Regions from separate parts of the Pseudarthrobacter arbutini genome, predicted to be linked through region 1. Evidence: predicted binding sites of a transcription regulator. Region 1 holds the regulator's gene; the other holds the start of a gene.

Region 1 (7,097 bases):
TCGTCGCTGCTGACGGAGTCCACGAGCTCATCGACTTCCTCGCGGAGAAGGCTTACCTCCGGCGCCTGGCGGGCATATCGCGCCAGGTCCTGGCTTCACCGGCCGACAGACCGAGGACTGAATTGCTTTCGGGGTCACCGCCCAGGTGCGGATGCGATCGGTTCACGTTCATAGGCAGAGTCGCTGGCTGGAAACGAAGCTTTGACTGCAAAGATCATCCTGCATGACGTCGGCGTCTCAGTTCCTTGGTCAAAGGGAGTAGCCGCCCCTATGGTCACCCAGGAAAGTGGGGGCTGCGGATCCCGCAAGCCCCACCCTTAGAACTACTGCCTGGTGCGCGCCCTAACGGCATCGCCTTCATGCGGAGCCCGGGCGCCGCCGTCGTTCTTCAGCACCCTGGCTGGCTGGTCCCAGGCGTCACCAGCGGTGTGCTACATCGATCACCAGCCGAGACCCGTTGCCCGGGCCGGCCAGCGTGAATACCCGGAACGGCAGCCGTGCGCGGACCCCTAGCCCGATCTCCGTCACCGCCTCGAAGGTGCCTGCGAATGCCACCTGGCGGAAGGTCTGGAAGCCGGCAACGTTCACCGCTTCGTCCCGGTTCGCCGGGGTGTAGGTCGGGTTGTAGTTCTGGTCATGGGCCGGTGCCATGACTGTCACATCGATGAACGCGCCGCCCCGCAGCGGAAGGGTGAAGCCGGACCCGTCCTGTGTCACGGCCCTGACATAGCGCACGGTGTATCTGGGGACCTCGCCGTTGACGTCCACCACCAGGCGGTCGAAGCAGGCGTGGCGCCCGGAGCGGATATTGGTGATCGGATCCTGGCTTGGACCCAACGCCAGCGTGGCGGTCGACTTGGCCAGCGAACCCCAGGTGATTCCGCAGAAGGGGGCCGCCGAGGCGGTGCCGGGCACAACGAGTCCCAGTCCTGCGGTCAGCGCCAGGACCGCCAGTAGGGCGGGTACCTTCGCCATGATGCGCCGGCGCTTTGGTCGCGCTGCATTCGGCAGCGTTTGGGACATGGTCCCGCGGGCGGGGATCCCGTTTCCGGGTCCGGAATGCTTGGGCAGCCGTCCCCACGGTGCCCGGAAGTTGATGCTCATTTTTACATCCTGATTGCTCAAGGGATTGCGAGTGAAGACGTCCACTGGACGTGATGGCCTCATTGCCATGTAGTGGGATGGCACCCCCCGCTCCCGTTCGCGGTGCGGTGTGATGCGTTCAGTTTGTGCTCCCAGACGACGGCAAACAAGCAAGATTCGGCGACGATAATGAAACGGTTCTGCATCTATTCACGAGTTTTTCAACCCCTGATCATGGACGATGAACCACGGATCGTGTGCCGGGGAGATCTACGCGGCCGGTGCCTCTGCCTCCGTTTCCATCCGGGTCAAACAAACGAGGGCGTCTACGGCTGCTCCTGATGGGCGGACCGTCAGCAGATGCGGATTTCCGCCCCCGCTAAGAGCCTTTTCCCAAACCTGTGGCGCCCGGAGACGAACGGTAGTGCGGCGTGGCGGCTTTTAATGAGGCGGAACTCCTGTTAATCCGGTGATTGTCTACATCGCCGGTTCACGGGAGTTCCTTCGTGTTAGTTTGCCGTACCCAGGATGAAAGCGCTATTGAGGCTGCGGCCCGGTGTTGCCGCTTCGCTCCCTTCCACTCGTGCCCGGCACCGCGTGCACGCCGGTATCCGACCGACACCACGAACGCGCAGTGGAGGGTGATCGATCCGCTACTGCCGGACCCGGCCTTCATCAACGGCGCCGGCGGACGACCCGAGGCCCACTGCCGCCGGGCCATTGTCGACGCGATCGGCCCACCACGAAGCCATGGTCCGCTGGACAATGATCAGAATCACCAGCAAACGCTTGGGCAAACAGGTTTAGGAACAGGCTCTTAGACACAGCCGAAAGGCGCTCCTACGGTCGCTGGGCGACCTTCGTCCCGCGTTCGGCCGCGATGCGCTCCTACGCGAGACGCAGCAGCTGGCGGGTCGGGTTCCTAAATGCGCGGGCCGCGGATGCGGGCGAAGCCTTTCCAAAGTCCGTAAATTACGCCGCCGGCCGTTGCTGCCTTGAGGCCCACGGTTGCGGCGCGGCGGCCGGAACGGAAGTCGTAGACCGGCCAGTTGTTGTCCCGCGCGTGGCGGCGGAGCCTGGCATCGGGGTTGATGGCTACCGGGTGCCCCACCAGGGTCAGCAGCGGGATGTCATTGTATGAGTCGCTGTAAGCCCAGCACCGCTTGAGGTCCAGGTCTTCGGCGTGGGCCAGGGCCTGCACTGCCACTGCCTTGGCGGAACCGTGCAGGATGTCGCCCACAAGCCGGCCGGTGTACATGCCGTCGGCAACCTCGCCCACGGTGCCCAAGGCTCCGGTCAGGCCGAGCCTGGTGGAAATGACCGCGGCAACCTCGATGGGGGTTGCGGTAACCAGCCAGACCCGCCGGCCCACGCGCAGGTGCTGCTGCGCCAGTGCCTTGGCGCCGGGCCAGATCCTGGACGCGATCATTTCGTCGTAGACCTCTTCGCCCAGGGCCTTGACGTCTTCCACGGTGATGCCCTCGGCGAGGGTGAGGGCGGAGTCGCGGACAGCGTGGACATCGTCCATGTTCTCGCCGCGCGCCACAAATTTGAACTGCTTCCACGCGAACCCCGCAGCCTGCGTCAGGGTGAAGGCGCCGCGTTGGTGCATCTTGCGGGCAACATGGAAGAGGCTGGCGCCCTTCATGAGGGTGTTATCGACGTCGAAGAAGGCGGCTTCGCCGGTCTGCATCAACGCATCCGGCTGGGTCACCACAGCGACGTACTTCTCCTCGGGCATGTCCACGAGTCTAGTCAATACTCGGTGACCAAGATTTCAATGCCAGCGCGAGTGCTAGTGCGAGTGCCAGCGCTCGCCCGGATACCCGCGTCGCCGTACGCCCCGCCGTCGGCCACTGTCCTCTGCCCTGAAGGGCGATACGGTTAATGCATGGCAAAACCCGAGGTAGTCCTCATCACCAAAGCAGACTGTCACCTGTGTGCAGGGGCGCGCGACGCCGTCGGACGCGTTACTGCCTTGCTGGGACTTGGGTGGACGGAACAGCAGGTGGACGAGATGCCGGAACTGCGTGAGCGGTACGCGGAGGAAATCCCCGTAGTCCTGGTGGATGGAATCCAACGCGATTTCTGGAAGATCGACGAAGCCCGGCTGGAGCGCGTCCTCAAACGCGCCATGGCCCAATCGGTAAGCGGCCTCGCAGAATGACACCGGCTTTGTTGGCACCAGCGGCGGGGCTCTAGAGTGGAGTCACGACGCGATGGGATGGAGGGGATAGTGACTTCACTGGATTCATCTCCCCATGCTGTCCAAGGTACAGAGGCTGGCCACAGTACACAGCCCGTCCACGGCGCCGAGTCCACCAAGCAAATACCGCCCGCAGCAGTGGCCCGGCTGACCATCTACCTGCGCGCCCTTAACACGCTGCTGTCCGACGGCGTCGAACGGGTATCTTCGGAATCGCTGGCGGAAGCGTCAGGCGTGAGCTCGTCAACCCTGCGCAAGGACCTTTCCTATGTGGGTTCCTACGGCACGCGCGGAGTGGGTTACGAAGTGCAGTACCTGAGCCGTCACATCTCCGCGGCCCTGGGGCTGACCCACGACTGGAAGGTCGCCATTGTTGGCGCGGGTAACCTCGGCAAGGCCCTGGCCCGTTACGGCGGCTTCGAGTCCCGCGGGTTTGACGTCGTGGCAATTTTCGACGCCGACCAGATGGTGGTGGGCAATGAGGTGGGCTGGCTGCGCGTCAGCGACGCTGCGGACATGGAGGCCGTGTTGCAGCGGACGGGCGCCAACATGGTGGTCCTGGCACTTCCGGCCCACGTGGCGCAGGCCGTGTGCGACCGCGTGGTGGCGGCGGGTGTCCACAGCATCCTGAGCTTCGCCCCCGTTATGCTGCAGGTCCCCGAGGGCGTCAACCTCCGCAAGGTGGATATGGCCACCGAACTGCAGATCCTCGCCTATCACGCACAACGGGCGCAGACCCCGGACCAGACCGCCTAGTTCGTCGGCGGCTGATGGGGCCCACGCCCGTTAGGGTGTGGATGCGGCTCGTTGGTACTACTGCCCGTAGGGGTTGCCAGGCGTGGTGCCCGGGGCGCCGTACGGGTTAGCGAACGGCTGCTGCTTGCGGAAGTAAGGTGCCGCGGCCGGCAGGTAGAGCAGCACGATCGCTGCGATCCCGGCCAGCGTCCCCACGGTTCCGAGGCTCGGTGGTCCGAAGAGGCCGAAAATGGACAGTGCCGCGAAAACGGTACCGAGGATGCGGGCCCAGTTCTTGCCCTTACGGACGAAGAACGCCACCAGCGCGTACAACCCAGCGCCGATGATGGCGAAGACCACGAGCGACCCGGCGAGGACACCCTTGAAATCGTCGAAGGCAAACTCCGTGCCGGTAGCGCCACCGCTGCGCATGGCGTCTTCGAAGGCGCGGCGCATCGCCGGGTCATCGAGCATGCCAATGCCCATCAGCAGGCTGATGACATACACAACACCCGCGCCAATCAGCAGCCAGAACGAGATGTTGACCAGCTGGGGAACCCCGTTGGATCCCGTGGCCTGCGGCTGTTCGGACGGGTACTGCGCGTAGGGGGACTGCCCGTACGGCTGCTGGCCATAAGGCGGAGGCGTGGGCTGGCCGAACTGCGGCGGGTTGTTCTGGCCGTACTGCGGGGCGTTCTGCCCGTACTGGGGTGCCGGGGGAGTCTGCTGGCCGTACTGCTGGCCGTACTGCGGGGCGTTTTGCCCGTACTGTGGCGCCGGCGGTGTGGGCTGCCCGAACTGCGGGCTGTTCTCGCCGTATCGGGGCGCTGGCGGCTGGTTGCCCGGCTCGGGCTCGTTTGGGACGGGAGGCGGGACAGGCGTGCTCATGAGCGGTCCTTTGCAGGTCGGATGTCAGTTCGGCGGCTGGGTGCAGTCCAACTGGCCTGCCCCCAGTACGGCTTACTTCCCACCGTACCCCCGGCGGGTGCCGCGGGGGATCATTCCGGAGAGGTATTCCCACAGAACTCAGCGGGGGTCGCGCAAGACTGTGTTTCTACTGGATCCGGTCTACGCGCGGCCCTTGACGGAGTTGAACCAGGCCTGCGAGTTCGGCAGCCACATGAGCACCGTTGCCGCGGCGCTGATGAGGAAGCCCAGCCAGTTGTTGCCGATGCCCTGGCCCATGCCGCCGCCGCCCACGCTGCCGCCGAGCACGGCGAGAACCAGCGAAACGCCGGCCACGATGGTGAGCGCAAGGCGGGCCCATTCCTTGCCTTCCTTCATCTTCAGGACCAGGACAATCTGGGCGGCGGCCAGGGCCAGTGCCACCAGGACCAGAAGGAGGATCACCGCAGCCAATCCGGGCGCCACGGTGAACAATGCAAGAGTGACAAGCACTCCGAAGAGGCCGCCCAACACACCCAGCATGCCGCCGATGAGCCAGATCCAGTACGAGACCTTGAGCTCGGTGGACAGCCCGGTCACGCTGAACATGCCGGAGAACCCGGCCTTGGGCATAACGTCGTTGAAGTTGCGGGGGCCGTCGGTTGGCATCTCAAAGCGGAACCCGCCCGGCTGGCCCGGTTGGCCATACGCCTGGCCCGGCTGGCCATACGCCTGGCCCGGCTGCGGGTAGGCGGGTGGCGGCTGGTAGCCCGCGGGAGGAACACTGCCGGCAGGGGGAACGTTGCTGACAGGCGGCTGGGTGACGGGCGGCTGGGTGACGGGCGGCTGAGTGACGGGCGGCTGAGCGCCGGGCTGCTCGGCGCCGGGCTGCTGGGGCTGCTGGGGCTGCGGTACTTCACTGTTGCTCATGGGTCTCACTGTAGACCGCGGATCCGCCGGTATCTAGGGGATTAAACAAAGCACCCCGGCCGCCAGATTCCGGGGAAGTGGCGGCCGGGGTGCTTCGGGAAGAAAAGCTAGGCTGCGGGTGCGATGAACGCGAGCTCCAGGTTGATGGCAACCTTGTCGCTGACCAGCACGCCGCCGGCTTCCAGAACGGCGTTCCAGGTCAGGCCGAAGTCCTTGCGGCTGATGGTGGTTTCAGCGGAGACGCCGGCGCGGGTCATGCCGAACGGGTCCACGGCCACGCCGTTGAACTCGGTCTCAAGGGCAACGGGGCGGGTGACGCCCTTGATGGTGAGATCCCCGGTCAGCTCGTAGCTGTTGCCTTTGGCCACGAGGCCGTTGGAGACGAAGGAGATTTCCGGGAAGGCCTCGACGTCGAAGAAGTCTTCGCCGCGGACGTGGCCGTCGCGGTTGACATCGCCGGAGTCGAAGCTGGCGGTCTGGATGGTGGCGCTGATCTTGGAATCGGCCACGTTGTCGGCGAGGTCCAGGGTTGCCACGGCATCCTTGAACTGGCCGCGGACCTTGCTGATGCCGGCGTGCCGGACGGTGAAGGCGATCTCGCTGTGCGAGTTGTCGAGGGTCCAGGTGCCGGTGGTGACGTCTGCGGGAAGAGTCATGGTGTTTCTCCTTGGGTTTGTCGGGTGGTGCTTCCGGATAGCTTGACGCTTCATCTGTTGAATCCTCAACTATCCGCTGCATCCAGTATAAACATGCGTTTGCATGTTTTGTTCCCGGTTCCGGAACATTTTTCCAAAAATTTCAGTTCTACTGGATGTAGAAGATTTCGGATCGCACGCCATCTTTGAGAAACTGGTAAACATGCCCCAATCCACTGTCCATCTGCTCCGCCACGGCGAGGTCCACAATCCTGACCGCGTTTTGTACGGCAGGCTGCCCGAATTCCACCTCTCCGAGCTGGGCCGGGAAATGGCGCAGATGCTCGCCGACCACTTCGCCGAGCGTGCCGCGCGCGGGGCAAGGATCGTCTACCTCGCGGCGTCGCCGCTGGTCAGGGCGCAGGAAACAGCGGCCCCCACGGCAGAGGCGCTTGGTCTGGAACTCCACACGGACAGCCGCATCATTGAAGCGGAAAACTACTTCCAGGGCATGAAGGTCACCAAGGCCGAGCTCCGGAAGCCCAAGCACTGGCCCCACCTGGTCAACCCGTTCCGGCCGTCCTGGGGCGAACCGTACAAGGCGCAGGCCGCGCGTGTCATGT
Region 2 (7,097 bases), on a different contig from region 1:
TATCGGATCGTTGGCCAGGCTCTGGCGCTGCTGCGGGGTCAGCCCCTGTGCGCCTTTCTGCCACGCGTCACTGAGCGCCACGACGTGATCGATCTGGATTTCCTTGCTGCTTTCAGGGCCACGCCGGAACTCCATGGCTTTCCCCGTGTACGGCTCATGGATGGACCCTGACACTACCTTGCATTTGGAACCCTCCGTAAAGCCCACAGCGGTGAGGTCCCTGCGGAGGATGTCATTGCGGGTGTCGCAGCCGTTCCGGTCCACGTCCAGCCAGGCCTGCCCGAAGGCTTCCCGCTGGTAATTGTCTTTGGGAGCCCGTCCCTTGACGGAAAGCCGCTCGAGGGCGGCCAGGGCACTCCCCTGCGGTACAGCATGCACCGGGATCACGGGCTTCATCCAGGTCCCGTCGAAAACAGGCGCCTCGCGGGGCCCGGCGATTGCCGGTTCTGCCGCAGCGAACTGGCCCGCGGTGAAAAACCACCCCGCGGAGCCCACTGCGGACAAGGCCAGCACCGCCAGCAGAGCCCAGGCCTGCCTCGAGCGGCGGCGGGCACGGCGGTAGGCACGCCAGCTGACGGTCATGGGCAACCGGCTCTTCCGGAAATGTAATGCACCAGAAGAGCCTAGGCCACCCCACTGACACCCAGGCGGTTATCCACAATGGGGAGGACGAGTGGCCAGGGTAGTCCGCCTACTGCTAAGGCCGGCTACTGCTCCCGGGCTACGCGGCGCAGGTCTTCTTCGGCAACCTGGAGGAGCCCTTCGAGCTGGCGCACCCGGGCGTCGCCGACGTCGCCGGAAGCCCGGGACGCACGGGCCTGCTCCAGGAGCCTGATGGCTTCTTTGTGGTTGGCCTTGGCGACGTCGAGGGCGTGTTCAAGGGTGGTCTCGTGGAGAGTCTCGTTATCCATGCCACCAGTGTGGTCCCGATTCCCGGCTGATTCCAGCGAATCAGCCGGGAATGTCGGGCAGCCAGCCCGGCAGACGGCCTAGACGGCGATTGCGGCCAAGGCAGCAGCGGCTTCCTTGGCGGGGAAGGACGGCGGGTTGACGCCGGCCATCTCTTCCATGACCCGGACTACCTGGCAGCTGTAGCCGAACTCGTTGTCGTACCAGACATAGAGGATGACGTTCTTATCATTGGCGATCGTGGCGAGACCGTCCACGATGCCGGCACGGCGCGAGCCGACGAAGTCCGTGGAAACAACCTCCGGCGAATCGATGTAATCAATCTGCTTGCGCAGGTCCGAATGCAGGGACATCTGGCGCAGGTAATCGTTCACCTCATCCTTGGTGGTGCCGTTCTCAAGGCTCAGGTTCAGGATCGCCAGCGAGACGTCCGGCGTGGGGACCCGGATGGAACTTCCCGTGAGCTTGCCCAGCAGTTCGGGCAGGGCCTTCGCCACAGCGGTGGCCGCTCCGGTTTCCGTGATGACCATGTTCAGCGCGGCGGAGCGGCCCCGGCGGTCGCCCTTGTGGAAGTTATCGATCAGGTTCTGGTCGTTGGTGAAGGAGTGGACCGTCTCCACGTGGCCGTGGATCACACCGAACTTGTCGTTGATGGCCTTCAGGACCGGGGTGATGGCGTTCGTGGTGCAGGACGCTGCGGACACAATCTGGTCCGTGTCCTCGATGCTGCCGTGGTTGATGCCGTGCACAATGTTCTTCAGCGCACCCTTGCCCGGAGCGGTGAGGAGCACACGGGCAACGCCCTTGCTCTGCAGGTGCTGCGACAGGCCCTCAGCGTCGCGCCAGCGGCCCGTGTTGTCCACCACCAGGGCGTCGTGGATGCCGTAGGCCGTGTAGTCGATCGTGGCGGGGTTCTCCGAGTAGATGACCTGGACCTGGACACCGTTCGCGGTGATGGTGTTGGCATCCTCGTCCACACGGATGGTTCCCTCGAAGGAGCCGTGGACCGAGTCGCGGCGCAGAAGGCTGGCGCGCTTGGTGAGGTCCTTGTCCGAGCCGCGGCGCACCACGATGGCGCGCAGGCGCAGGCCGTGCCCGCCGCCTGCCTTTTCGATGAGGAGGCGCGCCAGCAGGCGGCCGATCCGGCCAAAGCCGTACAGCACAACGTCGGTGCTGGTGCGGTCATCGCCGCCGCGCTTGCCCACTACCTCGGCAAGTTCGGCGCGGAGGAACTCTTCCAAGGTGGCGCCGTCGCCTTCTGCCTTGAACTTCTCCGCCAGGCGGGCCACGTCGATGGCCGCCGCACCAAGCTCCAGCTGAGCCAGGATGTTCAGCAGCGGTGCGGTCTCTTCGAGCAGGAGCTCGGTGTTGCTCATGCGGCGGGCGAAACGGTGCGCCTTGAGGATGTTCATGGTGGACTTGTTGATCAGGCTGCGGCCGTGAATGCTGGTCACCACGTTGTTCTCGCGGTACAGCCGGCCAATCACCGGAATCATGGCCTCGGCGAGAGCCTCCCGGCCCATCCACGTATCAAGACAAGAATCTGACGTCTGGCTCACAGAACTACCTTCCTCGGTTCAGCCGCATACGTCGTCGTACGCGGTTGGCGGCCACCTGATGTTGTCCAGGGGCTCTGGCACCGGCAGGATGCGGTCCATCCCGGGTGCCGTGGAGAAGCGTAAAGAAAAGCCACCGGCTGCGAACGCAGACCCGGCGGCAGAACTTCTACGTTCGCTCTCTATTCTAGGCTGGAGCGACACCGCGGACCGCCGCAACCGGCGTGAAATCACTCACATGCGGGGCGGGTCGGTGCCCGGCGGGTGGTGTTGGATGGGTTGACCGATACGCCGGGTTCTGTGCTCCCGTGCCGTTACCAGCGCGGGAGTAGCGGCCATCCATCTACGGACGCCGTTACCGACGCCCTCCAGCGGCCTACCCGGACACTCGGGCGGGCAGCCCTCAAACGTGTCCTGTCTGGCCTTGCTCCGGGTGGGGTTTACCTAGCCTTCCCGGTCACCCGGGAAGCTGGTGGTCTCTTACACCACCGTTTCACCCTTACCTGCTGAGCCTCCGTTGCCGGAAGACGCAGGCGGTCTGTTCTCTGTGGCACTGGCCTGCGGGTTACCCCGAGTGGGCGTTACCCACCACCCTGCCCTGCGGAGCCCGGACGTTCCTCGAGCCACTTGCGTGACGCGCGGCCGCCTGGTCAACCCATCCGCAGCCAGTCTACCGCCGGAAGGAGGCCCCTCCGTCGCCGGTAGGATCGTACGGTGCTGATTCTGCTTCCCCCCTCCGAAGGCAAGACCCCCGCAGTCCGCGGGTCCGCCGTCGACTGGCCGTCACTGAGTTTTCCTGAACTCAACACCTACCGGGCCAAGGTCCTGGAAGCGCTGGGGACGGTGAGTGCACATGAGGATGCCCTCGCGCTGCTCGGCGTCGGCGCATCACTGCAGGACGACGTCGAACGCAACACCCGGCTCCACGCCGAACCGGCGGCCCCTGCGCACCAGATCTATTCGGGCGTTCTGTACGACGCCCTCGGCTACAGAACGCTGACCCCGGCGCAGCGCCGGAAGGCCGATGTTTCGGTGCTGGTGATCTCGGCCCTGTGGGGTGCCATCCGCTTCGCCGACAGTGTGCCCGCCTACCGGCTGTCGATGGGAACGGCACTGCCCGACGTCGGCCGCCTCGCCTCGTTCTGGAAGCCGCAGCTTTCGGAAGCCCTCGCGGAGTCCGTGTCCGGGCATCTGCTCGTGGACTGCCGCTCCAGCACGTATGCCGTGGCATGGGCACCGCCGCCGGATCAGACGGTGGCAGTCAGCGTATTCACCGAGGTCAACGGTGTACGCAAGGTGGTCAGCCACTTCGCCAAGCACACGCGCGGCGAGCTGGCACGGCACCTGCTGGCCCGCCGCGGCAACGCCCCCCAGACCCCGGTACAGCTGCTGAAGGCCGCGCGCGAGAAATGGGACGCGGAGTTGGTTGACGGTTCAGCGCGGAAACCGCACGCGCTGAACATCATCCTTCCCAACTAGGTAGCACTAACTGTCGTTTTGAACGTTCAAAACGACAGCTAGCGCTACTTTCAGGGGCTGCTAGGCAGTTGGGGCGGGGGTGTTCCACTCGGCGGAGCGCACCAGTATGGCACCCGAATCCGGGCAGAACACAATGTCGTCTTCGGCGGCGGCCTTGATTTCTGCGAGGTCTCCGGGGCTCAGCTTCATGCCGGAGGCTTCAGAAGTCCCGTGGAACAACCGTGCGGCGCCCACTCCCCGCTTTCCCAGCGTCTTTTCGTAGACAGCCAGCATCCCGGCGTCGAGCTTTTCAGCGAATTCGGCACGCTTGCCGCTGACAACGGTCGCTTCAGCGGCCACTTCGGCCAGGGCCTCATCGAGTTCGGCCCGGATGCCGCCGAAAGAGCCTTGGACGTTGTCCACGATGAGCTGCTGGGCCGCCTGCCGCTCGCGGAGCGAGTCCAGGCGTTCCAAGACTTCCAGCTCCACATCCTCAAGGTCGGAGCGGCGCCTGTTCAGTGACGCGATGTCCTTCTGCAGGGCCACAAGGTCCTTTGACAGCCCCGTTCCGCTGTTGAGCCGGGCTTCGTCGCGTTCGATGCGGGAGGCGACCTGTTCGACGTCGGCCTCTGCACGCTTCAGCTCTGCTTCGGCGTCATGGACAGCCATCTTGGCGGAGCCGAGTTCACCGTTGGCGACGGACAGGGCAGATTGCAGGTCCTCGATCCGGGGATCGGTTTCCAGGGCCCGGCGGCGGTTGGACAGGGACTTGAGCTTTGCGTCCAGCCCCTGCAGTTCGAGCAACTTCAACTGTTCCGCCGGTGCTGCCTTGGCCACTATTTACCTCCGCTGAATCCAATCCGGCCGAAGCCGGGCACCGTATCGGCGCTGTATAGACTCTAGCGCCTGGCCTGCTCCCCTGCCTCGCTACGCTCACCCGGGGGCCCCTCGAACGCCAGGCTTAGCCCGGAGTCAGAATGAAGTCCCACGGATCGCTGTTGGTGGTACTTACCTGGATCTCGACGTCGTGGCCCTGATCGGCGAGCACATTGCCCAGTGCCGACGCCGCGGCGGGCAGCCAGAGCCATTCGCTGGCGAAGTGCGAAACGTCAATCAGGTACGGCCGGCCGTTCACTGCCGCTTCGCGGGCTTCGGACGCCGGATGGTGCCGGAGGTCGGCGGTGACATAGACGTCGGCATTGTTGGCCCGCACCTCGTTGAACAGGGAATCCCCCGCCCCGCCGCACACCGCAATGCGCCGCACCAGCCCATCCTTATCCCCGGACACGCGGACTCCCCCGGCCACCGACGGCAGGATGCCGAACACCCTGGCCGCGAAATCGCCCAGACTCATCACGTCCGCCAGATCACCCACGCGTCCGATGCCTTCCTCGGGCAGGCCGTTTGCGGCAACGGTCAGCGGGACGACGCCCTCCAGTCCCAGCGCATCAGCCAGGACGTCGGAAACGCCCCCGACGGCGGAATCACCGTTGGTGTGGACGGTCAGGAGCGCGGTGCCAGACTCGATGAGACGGTGGATGGCCTGGCCCTTGGCGGTGGTAGCGGCCACGGACGTGACGCCCTTGAGAAGCAGCGGGTGGTGGGTGATCAGGAGCTCGGCACCCCATTCCACCGCTTCCTCGATCACCGTGAGCGTGGGATCAACGGCGAACATCACCCTGGTCACGGGCGCTGACGGGTGGCCGGCCACGAGCCCTACTTCGTCCCAGTTTTCGGCCAGCGACTCGGGCCAGAGTTCCTCGACCGCCAGCAGCACCTGGCCCAGCGTGGGAGCAGCCGGACCATCCGCTGCAGCGTCCTCCCCCTTAAGGGTGCCGTCGTCGTGCTTGTCCGCATCTGTAACGCCGGTGTCTGCAGATTCCATAGTCTCAGTTTTACCCCATCGGGCCGTTTGCCCGGCATCTTTCAAATTCTCGTAGGGTGGTCTGGGAATCATCCGGCGCGCTCAACCATTGAAGAGGTCATGAAAACTTTTGTTCTTGGCGGGGGCTGCTTCTGGTGCCTTGATGCTGTCTACCAGAAAACCAAGGGAGTCTCCTCGGTGATTTCCGGCTACACGGGCGGCCATGATCCCCGGCCGGACTACTACTCCGTCTGCGGCGGAACCACGGGCCACGCTGAGGTCGTGGCGGTCACCTTCGACGAGACGGTCATCCCGGCCGAGGTCATCCTGGACATGTTCTTCGCGCTGCACGATCCCACCACGCTCAACCGCCAGGGCTACGACGTGGGCACGCAGTACCGCTCGTCCATGTTCTATGAGACCACCGAGGAGAAGATTCTCTTCGAGGAAGCCATCGAACGGAACCAGGCGCTGTGGTCGCACCCGATTGTGACCGAGGTCAGCCGGCTGCCACGGTTCCATGTGGCGGAAGACGTCCACCAGGACTATTACGCCAAGTATCCCGAGCAGGGCTACTGCCAGGTGATCATCAATCCAAAGCTCGCGAAGGCCAGGAAATATTACTCTGCATGGCTTAATGCTTAGCAGCGGCCGCTCAGCCATCGTTAGGCTGACCTCAGCATTCACTCTTGAGAGATAGGCATATCTACATGGCACGGATCTATGACGATGTAACGCAGCTGGTCGGCGGCACTCCGCTGGTCCGCCTGAACCGGCTCACCGAGGGCCTGGGCGCCACTGTGGCCGTCAAGCTGGAGTTCTACAACCCGGCCAACAGCGTCAAGGACCGCATCGGCGTGGCCATCGTTGACGCCGCCGAGAAGTCCGGCGCCCTCAAGCCCGGCGGCACCATCGTTGAAGGCACCTCCGGCAACACCGGCATCGCCCTGGCCATGGTGGGCGCTGCCCGCGGCTACAAGGTCATCCTGACCATGCCCGAGACCATGTCCACCGAACGCCGCGTTATGCTGCGGGCGTTCGGTGCCGAGATTGTGCTGACCCCGGGTTCCGAGGGCATGCGCGGCGCCGTGGAAAAGGCCCAGGAAATCGTTGCCAACACGGAGAACTCCATCTGGGCCCAGCAGTTCGCCAACGAGGCCAACCCTGAGATCCACCGCACCACCACCGCCGAGGAAATCTGGTCCGACACCGACGGCAAGGTGGACATCTTCGTCGCCGGCATCGGCACCGGCGGCACCGTCACCGGCGTCGGCCAGGTCCTGAAGGAACGCAATCCTGACGTCCAGATT

What was found. Region 1 encodes Rex, which represses fermentation and respiration genes when NADH is low (regulators of the CRP and FNR family bind a similar motif). Its sites were predicted from a motif close to CTTGTGAANNNNTTCACAAG; they were not measured.
Region 2: the regulator Rex is predicted to act here: its motif matches at 2,687-2,706, upstream of ACX80V_RS19215 (glyceraldehyde-3-phosphate dehydrogenase).

Annotation. Positions count from the first base shown of each region.
Region 1 covers NZ_JBTNDQ010000006.1:212,086-219,182, reverse strand. The annotation lists gene ACX80V_RS09150 (AMIN-like domain-containing (lipo)protein) at 418-975, opposite strand; gene ACX80V_RS09145 (hypothetical protein) at 1,737-1,862, opposite strand; gene ACX80V_RS09140 (HAD family hydrolase) at 2,006-2,824, opposite strand; gene ACX80V_RS09135 (glutaredoxin family protein) at 2,975-3,250, shown strand; gene ACX80V_RS09130 (redox-sensing transcriptional repressor Rex) at 3,320-4,045, shown strand; gene ACX80V_RS09125 (hypothetical protein) at 4,103-4,912, opposite strand; gene ACX80V_RS09120 (hypothetical protein) at 5,093-5,839, opposite strand; gene ACX80V_RS09115 (YceI family protein) at 5,947-6,495, opposite strand; gene ACX80V_RS09110 (histidine phosphatase family protein) at 6,698-7,097, shown strand, end outside.
Region 2 covers NZ_JBTNDQ010000019.1:77,467-84,563, forward strand. The annotation lists gene ACX80V_RS19205 (HNH endonuclease family protein) at 1-582, opposite strand, end outside; gene ACX80V_RS19210 (hypothetical protein) at 708-911, opposite strand; gene ACX80V_RS19215 (glyceraldehyde-3-phosphate dehydrogenase) at 990-2,468, opposite strand; RNA gene rnpB (RNase P RNA component class A) at 2,737-3,123, opposite strand; gene ACX80V_RS19225 (YaaA family protein) at 3,180-3,944, shown strand; gene ACX80V_RS19230 (zinc ribbon domain-containing protein) at 4,005-4,760, opposite strand; gene ACX80V_RS19235 (Nif3-like dinuclear metal center hexameric protein) at 4,885-5,808, opposite strand; gene msrA (peptide-methionine (S)-S-oxide reductase MsrA) at 5,908-6,432, shown strand; gene cysK (cysteine synthase A) at 6,498-7,097, shown strand, end outside.